One region of the Stenotrophomonas sp. a6 genome, then DNA from elsewhere that is predicted to be linked to it. Evidence: predicted binding sites of a transcription regulator. Region 1 holds the regulator's gene; the other holds the start of a gene.
The links. The regulator FliA, encoded in region 1, starts transcription of late flagellar genes. The targets are predictions, from matches to a motif close to TAAAGTTTNNCNNNCNNNGGCCGATAA.

Region 1 (4,410 bases):
TCCGGGCCGGCGCGACCGCGGTCGGTGCGTTGCCGCCATGCAGCTGGTCGAGCAGGGCCTCGAATTCGTCGTCGGTGATCAGGTCGCTGCCAGCTGCCGCAGGGGCGGCCGCAGCGACCGGCGCGGCAGTGCCACCGTTCATGTCGAACTGCGCGATCAGGTCCGGCGGCGCATAGCCTGGCTCGGTGCCGGAGGACACGGCGTCCAGCATCGACTGCAGGTAGTCCAGCGATTGCTGGGCGGCGTCGAAGTGGTGGGCCTGCAGCACCGCCTGCCCGGCACGCGCGATGCCCAGGGCCTCTTCAGCGGCGTGGCACAGTTCGACCATCGCGGTGACGCCAAGGAAGCCGGCACCGCCCTTGAGCGTGTGGTATCCACGGAACACCGCGTTGAGCTGCTCGGTGTCCTGCGGTGCCTGCTCCAGCGACACCAGCTGTTCGCCCAGGCGATCCAGGATTTCCTGTGCCTCGATGATGAAGTCGGCAGTGATGTCGTCGGATACCGCGCTCATGCTTACAGCCCCAGATCCGACAACAGGTCGTCGGCGTCGTTCTGCGAGACCGCGTGGCGGTCCAGTCCCTTCAGTGCCGGCCCGGCCAGTTCCGGGTCGGTGCGATGCTGTTCCGGCGGCAGGCCGAGTGCGCCGAAGCCCTCGTGCACGCGGCGGACGATGCCGACCACGCGACGGATGATCTGCCCGGTCAGGTCCTGGTAGCTCTGGGTCAGGGCGATCTCGGTCAGGTTGTGGCGGATGCGCTCGAGCTGCGCGTCCTGGCCCGGCTGCAGGCCTTCAGCACGCAGCTGTTCGGTCAGGCTGCGGCATTCCTCGGCCAGGTCCAGGGTGCGGTGCGTGGCCTGTTCGGTCATTGCCACCACGTGGTCCAGGCGTGCGCAGGCGTCGTCCAGCTCACCGGCCTCGCTGGGCACGGTCGGCAGCTCACCCAGTGCCTGCCCCAGCTCGCGGGCCAGCCGCGAGAGGCCGCTCATCATCGGCTGCGTACGCAGCGCGACCAGTCCGTCGATGCGCTGCCGCCAGGCGGCCTCGTCACCGGACTCGAGTGCGTCCAGGGCTTCCTGCAGGCGCAGGGCGAGGGCGCTCTTGTCGACCGTGGTATCCATCAGGCGCTGGCCGCCAGGCGTTCGAAGATCTTGCCGAGCTTCTCTTCCAGCGTCTGCGCAGTGAACGGCTTGATGATGTAGCCGTTCACGCCGTTCTGGGCGGCTTCGATGATCTGTTCGCGCTTGGCTTCGGCGGTGACCATCAGCACTGGCAGGGTCTTCAGCTTGGCATCGGCACGGATCGCCTTCAGCAGCTCGATGCCGGTCATCACCGGCATGTTCCAGTCGGTGACCACGAAATCGAACGGCTGGCTCTGCAGCAGCGACAGCGCGGCATGCCCGTCCTCGGCTTCGGCGGTATTGGTGAAGCCCAGATCGCCCAGCAGGTTCTTGACGATCCGACGCATGGTCGAGAAGTCATCGACGATCAGGATGCGCATGTTCTTGTTCAAAGCAGAGTTCCTTTGTTGTTCATTCCGGGCGGCCGGGGGCAGCCGCCTCGGGCATGTTCATTCTTCCAGGCCGGCGTCCGCCGCCTCGAAAATCTTGAGCCGGCCACGCAGGCGCAGCACCGCCTGGCCGTGGATCTGGCAGACCCGCGACTCGCTCACGCCGAGCACCGCGCCGATCTCCTTCAGGTTCAGTTCCTGCTCGTAGTAGAGCGAGAGCACCAGCTGTTCGCGCTCGGGCAGGTGGCCGATGGCCTTGCCCAGCTCGCGGCCGAACTCACCACGCTCCAGTACCTGCTGCGGGGTCGGGCCGCCCTGGGCGACGGTGTCCAGCTCGCCCTGGTCCTCGATGCGCGACTCCAGGCTCAGCACCTGGCCACGGGCGGCGTCTTCCATCAACCGCAGGTATTCGGGCAGCGGCATCTCCATCGCTGCGGCCACTTCGGTGGCGCTGGCGGCGCGGCCGCTGCTCTGTTCCAGGCGGCGGATGGTGGCGGCGGCATCGCGTGCACGGCGGTGCACCGAGCGCGGCACCCAGTCGCCACGGCGGATCTCGTCGATCATCGAACCGCGGATGCGGATCGAGGCATAGGTCTCGAACGAGGCGCCCTGGTCGGCGTCGTAGCTGCGCGACGCTTCGATCAGGCCCATCATGCCGGCCTGGATCAGGTCGTCCACTTCAACGCTGGCCGGCAACCGCGCGGCCAGGTGGTGGGCGATGCGCCGCACCAGGTCCGAATGCTGGGCGATGACCTCGTTGGCCGCCGAGCGCTGGACTTCCCTGTACTGGGCTGCGCCTTTCATGCGGCCACCCCGCGCTGCTTGAGGATGCGCTCGAGGAAGAACTCGACGCCGCCACGCGGTTCGGTCGGCGCCTGCCAGCGTGCGGTGCGACGCGCGATCTCGGTGATCGCCAGCGCGGCCGGGCTGGACGGGTAGGCCTTCACCACCGGCTGCTGGCGCTGCACCGACAGGCGCAGCCAGTCGTCCTGCGGCACGCAGCCCAGGTAGTTCAGCGAAACATCGGCGAGGAACTTCTCGCACACGCGGGTCAGCTTTTCGTACAGCACGCGGCCCTCGTTGGGGTCGCGCACCATGTTGGCCACTACCTGGATGCGGTCCACGCCGCGTTCGCGCGACAGCACCTTGATCAGCGCGTAGGCGTCGGTGATCGAGGCCGGCTCGTCACAGACCACCACCACGGTGTCCTGCGCGGCCTGGCAGAAGGTCAGCACGCCGTCGGTGATGCCTGCGGCGGTGTCCACCACCATGATGTCCAGTTCGCGTTCCAGCTCGGAGAACACGTTGACCAGGCCGACGTGCTCGGCCGGGGCCAGCTCGGCCATGTGCCGGCGGCCGGACGCGGCCGGCACCACCAGCACGCCGTTCGGGCCTTCGACGATGACGTCGTCCAGCGAGCAGCGGCCGGCGACCAGGTCGGCCAGCGTGAAGGTCGGGTTCAGCCCCAGGATCACGTCGATGTTGGCCAGGCCCAGGTCGGCGTCCAGCAGCAGCGTGCGCTTGCCCATCCCGGCCAGTGCCACCGCCAGGTTGGCGGACACATTCGTCTTGCCCACGCCGCCCTTGCCGCCAGTTACGGCAATGGTGCGCACAGGGCCGAGCGGCTCGCTGCGGGTGGCCGACAGCGGGAAGGTCTTGGTCAGCTTGGCGTACTCACGCGACGGCATGGTTCAACTCCGGGTTGCAGGGCATATCGGCCGCGCGGCGCAAATCTTCAAGGCGAAGTACGAGATTGGCCGCACTGGCCCGGTGCAGGTCCTCCGGAACATCCTGGCCATCGGTCACCCAGGTGATCGGCAGGGCGTGGTCCACGGCCACTGACAGGGCGTTGCCGAAGCGGCCGGTCTCGTCCAGCTTGCTCAACACCAGGCCCTGCAGGTTGGCGGCGCCGAAGCGGCGGACCACCTCGTCCATGTCGCCGAAGCTGGTGTTGGCCGGCAGCACCAGCAGGGTGCGTACCTGGCGGGCGGCGCGCAGCCACTGCAGCTGCGCGGCCAGCGCGCGGTCGCGCGGGCCCAGCCCGGCGGTGTCGATCAGCACCAGCTTGTAGTCCTTCAGGCGTTCCAGCAGCTGGTCCAGGTCGGTGCCGCTGTTGGCTTCGTGCACCGCGATGCCGAGCTGGCGGCCGTAGCCGTACAGCTGCTCGCGGGCGCCGATGCGGGTGGTGTCGGTGGTCACCAGGGCGACGTCACGCGGCGCGTGTTTCTCGGCGAAGCGCGAGGCCAGCTTGGCGATGGTGGTGGTCTTGCCGGCGCCAGTCGGGCCGACCAGGGCGATCACGCCGCCTTCTTCCAGCGGGTCGACCGGGGCGATCGGCAGCTTGCGCGAGATCAGCCCCAGCATCAGGCCTCGGCCACGATGGGCTTCGGTCTCCAGCGGGATCTGCATGGCCACGTCGCGGGCCAGCCCGGCGTCGAAACCGTACTCGTCCATCAGGTCCAGCGCGGTGGCGCGCACCGGGCTGCCACGCAGGCGCTCGTCGGTGAAGCGGTTCATCTCGCGCTCGATCACCTGGCGCATGCCGGCCACTTCCTGGCGCAGCTGGCGGATTTCGGCGTCGTCCTGGGCAACCACGGTCAGCGTCGGTGCCGGGGCCAGCATGGGGGCCGGGCTGGCTTCGCCGGCGGCTTCGAGCGCTGCCGTTTCGCTGGCGGCGATGTCAGGCTGGACATCGGCCATGGCAGCGCCCGGCAGCGGCGGCGGCTGCACGGCGGGGGGCACGCTTTCGTGATGCGTGTCGTGCGGCGGGTCGATCTGGAAGCGGGCGCGGTTGGCCGGCGCGGTGACGGCCGGGCCCGGTGCAACGATGGCCTCGGCGAACGGGGCGAAGATCTGTTCGGGCAGCGCCGGTTCGTTGACGGCGGCGCGCGCCAGGGTGGCT
Region 2 (4,410 bases), 1.8 Mb from region 1:
GACGCCCGGCCCCCGCCGGGCGTCTTCGTTTCCGGGATCAGGCCGCGCGGCGGGCCATGGCCTCCGGTTCGGCCTGCAGGCGGAAGCGCGAGACCGCCACGGCCAGCTGCTCGGCCTGCTCCTCCATCGCCCGCGCTGCGGCGCTGGCTTCCTCCACCAGCGCGGCATTCTGCTGGGTGGTCTCATCCATCTGCACCACGGTCTGGTTGACCTGCTCGATGCCGGCGGACTGTTCACGCGACGCAGCCGAGATCTCGGCCATGATCTCGTTGACGCGCCCCACCTGGCCGACGATGGCCTGCATGGTACGGCCCGCACCGTGCACCAGCTGCGCACCGGCACCGACCTGCGCCACGGATGCGTCGATCAGCTCCTTGATCTCCTTCGCTGCGCCCGCCGAGCGTTGCGCCAGCGCCCGCACTTCGCTGGCGACCACCGCGAAGCCGCGGCCCTGCTCACCGGCCCGCGCCGCTTCCACCGCCGCATTCAACGCCAGGATGTTGGTCTGGAAGGCGATGCCGTCGATCACCGAAATGATCTCGGCGATGCGCTGCGAGGAGGCCTCGATCTGCTCCATGGTCTGCACCACCTGGTTGACCACTTCCCCGCCCTCGCTGGCAACGTCAGCGGCGGATCCTGCCAGGGTATTGGCCTGCAGCGCGTGGTCGGCGTTCTGGCGCACGGTGGAGGTCAGCTCCTCCATCGAGGCGGCGGTTTCTTCCAGGTTGGCGGCCTGCTGCTCGGTACGACGCGAGAGATCGCTGTTGCCCGCAGCGATCTCACCCGCCGCCAGGCGGATGCTGGCGGCCGACTGCTGGATCTGGCCGACGATCTGGGTCAACTGCTGCACGGTGCTGTTGGCATCGTCGCGCATCACCGCGAACACGCCATGGAAATCACCGCGCATGCGTGCGCTGAGGTCGCCGGCGGCAATCGCGCGAAGCAGCGTCGAAAGCTCAGCCAGGTTGTGATCGCTGACCTGCATCATGATGTTGAGGGTCTCCACCATGCGGCGGAAATCGTGGTCGAAGCGCTGGGCATCACCGCGTACAGCGAAGTCGCCGGCCGCCGCGGCGGCGGCCAGCTGCTGGATCTGCTCGTTGATCGCGGCCAGGTTGCTCTTGGTGGTGGCCATCGCTGCGGTGAACACCGCCTTCTCGCCCGGCAGCGCTTCCATGTCCACGCTGAGGTCACCCACCGCGTAACGCTGCATCACCTCGACCAGGCGCTGGGTGACCGCATTGCTGGAAGCCACCAGCTGGTTGCTGTCGGCCACCATGCGGCCGTACTCGCCGGGGAAGGCAGTGGCGTCCATGCGGTAGCTCAGCTCGCCAGCATCGTGGCGGCGCGCCATTTCCGCCTGCGCCGCCATCACCGCCTGCAGCTGCCCGCGCATGCCCTGCATCGCGTCCAGCAGGCGGCCCACTTCATCGTTGCTGCGCGCAGGCAAGGTGCTGTCGAGCTTGCCGGCGGCGACGTCACCCGCCACCCGCACCGCTTCGGCCAACGGGCGGATCGCCAGGCGGCGCAGCAGCACATAGACGCCGGCACTCAGCGTCAGCGCGGCCACCACGCCCACCAGCAGCGTCAACCACAGCAGCTGGCGCGCCTCGGCCACGATCACCGCGTGCGGCATCACCACGCCCAGCGCGAAGCGCTGCGGGGCATTGCCCACGCGTAGCGGCACGTAGACGCGCACGTTGCCGGCTGCATCGGGCGTGAAGGCTTCGAACCGGCGGTCGGCGGCGATGTCGGCCAGCATGCTGCGGGTCAATGCGTCGGTGCGCGGCTTGCCGATCTCGGCGGCATTCGCCGAGGCCAGCACCACGCCGTTGGGCGAAAGCAGCTCGACGCGGCCTGCGCCCATCGGCGTCAGCGTCGCCAGGTGCTTCTGCAGCGCCGCCAGCGAGAAGTCGACGGTGAACACGCCGAGGAAGGTACCGTTTTCGACGATCGGCGAGCTCAACGTGCTCATCAGCACCTGCTGGCCGGCGATGTCGTAGGCATAGGGCTCGCTGACCTTGGGCAGCTTGTCGCGGCTGGGTACCACATACCAGTCGGCCGAGCCGTCGGCGGCTTCGGTGTAGTCGGTCATGGTCGACTGCTGCGGCTTGCCGTCATGCCAGGCCCAGTAGCTCATGTAGCGGCCGCTGGCATCGTGCATCGCGGTATTGGCGAACTCGGCATCCTTGCCATCGAAGGCATCGACCTCCCACATGGTGCTCTTGCCCAGCCACTCCGGGTGGGTGCGCAGCTGCTCGCCCAGCACGGCAGCCAGGCTGGCGCGATCGGGCACGTCACCCCGCGCACGCTGGGCGAGCACGGCTTCGACCATGGCATCGTTGCTGGCAAACGCCGTGCCCAGATCGGCGGCGACCTGGCGCGCTTCAGCGTTGGCCTCGCTGGTCATGGTCTGGCGCGAGGCATCGATCAGGCTGGCACTGGCCTGGCGATAGATCAGGAACGCCGTCAGGCCGAAGCACAGCAGCGCGATGACGGCGGTGCCCAGCATCAGCTTGTGGGCGATGCTGCCCGGGCGGCGGGCAGCGGCGGAACGGGAAGAAGGCATGGAGGGGTCCGCAAGGCAGTTCAGGACGACCGGCACCGGGAGGGCACCGCGCAGGCGCGCGATCCGTCGCGCAGGCCACCGGCCGCCGGGACCCGCCCGGCGCAGGAAGCGCACCGGGTTAGCGGCCGCCTGCCAACGAGGTTGAGGCGACCGGCCTACACATTCCTGAATCCACTCAGGGACGGGACAGGGATCCGTCCCCGCTTCCCCTATTCGGCCACCCGATCCTTGATCCACTCCGCGCGTGGCAACACCTCGATGCTGCCTGCGGCGTACTGCTGCAGCACGGCGTCCGGCCCGAAACGCGGCTGCCACCCCAGCTCCCTGCGGATGCGGGCGCTGTCGTAGACGCGGTCGACGCTCAGCGGCAATGGCCAGCCGCGGCGCTCGAACTCGGCCAGCAGCTGCGGTACGCGCCGGGCCAGTACATTGCGCGGCTGGGAGGCCAGTTCCAGGCAATCCTCGCGCCGGAACGGGGTCGCGGCGCAGGCGATGTAGCGGGCGAAGGCCGGCCCCTCATCCAGCAGCAGCGCGGCATGGGCACTGGCCACGTCACGGGCGTCGATCCCACGATGCAACCGGAACATCGCCATCCGTTCCGGCGGTTCCGGGAAGCAGCGCCCCATCCGCAGCACGCGCACCCCGAAGTCCGGTGCGGCGGCAGCTTCAGCCAGGGCCTCGGCCTGCAGCTTGCTGCGGTGGTAGATCGTTCGCGGCAGCGGCTCGGTATCCTCATCGATCCAGCGGCATCCCCCTGCCACCACCGCGTGGCCGTACAGCGCGGTGGTACTGGTCAACACGAACCGCCGCGCGCCTGCCTCTCGCGCCGCCTGCAGCAGGTGCGCAGTCGCGTCCACGTTGATCTGCTGGAACACCGCGTCCGGTACCAGGCCGACGTGTGGCGCATGCAGGGCCGCGGTATGGATGACCGCGTCGACGCCCTGCACCGCGCGCACGACGGCTTGATGATCGGTGACATCGGCAATGATGCGCGTGGTGGCAAACGGACTGCGGTCCAGACCCACCACTTCATGGGCAGCCGCCAGCGCGCCGAAGATCGCGCGCCCGATCCGCCCGGAACTGCCGGTCAACAAAATCTTCATTGAGTCCATTCACTCGAAGCGCCCGGGAACTACCGGGATGCTTCGATTCTAGGCATGCAACGGAACATCTGCGATAGGACGACCGCGCAACTGTGCGTTCATCCTGACGACTTCGGCGGAGCCAGCAGTTGACGCGCGATGGAGAGTGGATCGTTGCCGCCTGCCGCGTGGGGCGCGACACCGGTCCGTTAGCAGTTGCCACCGGTGCGCAGTTTGATCGGTTGCCGGTCCGGAACGTTTATCTGATAGCCATCGGGCAGCAGCACAGGATCATCGAACATATGTGCGGCACCGCCACTGCGGCCGCCGGCGTTGCCGCACATCCGAGGGCCGGCAGTGAATACGCGACGAATGCGGCCGCCGGGCCGGCTGCGTGATCATCCCGGTGCGCAGGGCGCGTGAAAACCGGGGCGAAGATGGCGACCTGGACTTAGCGTGCGATGGCCAAGCATGGACGCCGTCGTCCACGAAGGCGGCGTCCACACTGCAGGAGATTTCACATGACTGAGCAGAACCCGCGCAGCTCCAACCGGGGCTTCGCCTCGATGGACCAGGACAAACAGCGCGCGATCGCCGCCAAGGGCGGGCGCGCGGCACATGCCTCCGGCAATGCGCACGAATTCAGTCCGGCCGAAGCACGTGTCGCAGGCCGCAAGGGCGGCGAAGCGATCAGCCGCGACCGCCAGCACATGGCCACGATCGGACGCGAAGGTGGACACGCACGCCACGCCAACGCGC

Region 2: a site for FliA is predicted at 2,688-2,714, ahead of Q9Q79_RS17860 (methyl-accepting chemotaxis protein). Genes of this name have one in related genera too.

What each region holds. Positions count from the first base shown of each region.
Region 1 covers NZ_CP133161.1:2,108,588-2,112,997, forward strand. Annotated here, with positions in the region: gene Q9Q79_RS09770 (chemotaxis protein CheA) at 1-511, opposite strand, end outside; gene Q9Q79_RS09775 (protein phosphatase CheZ) at 514-1,119, opposite strand; gene cheY (chemotaxis response regulator CheY) at 1,119-1,511, opposite strand; gene Q9Q79_RS09785 (RNA polymerase sigma factor FliA) at 1,569-2,312, opposite strand; gene Q9Q79_RS09790 (P-loop NTPase) at 2,309-3,196, opposite strand; gene flhF (flagellar biosynthesis protein FlhF) at 3,183-4,410, opposite strand, start outside.
Region 2 covers NZ_CP133161.1:3,895,576-3,899,985, forward strand. Annotated here, with positions in the region: gene Q9Q79_RS17860 (methyl-accepting chemotaxis protein) at 38-2,569, opposite strand; gene Q9Q79_RS17865 (NAD(P)-dependent oxidoreductase) at 2,779-3,672, opposite strand; partial or broken gene Q9Q79_RS17870 (peptidase S41) at 3,771-4,039, opposite strand; gene Q9Q79_RS17875 (KGG domain-containing protein) at 4,173-4,410, shown strand, end outside.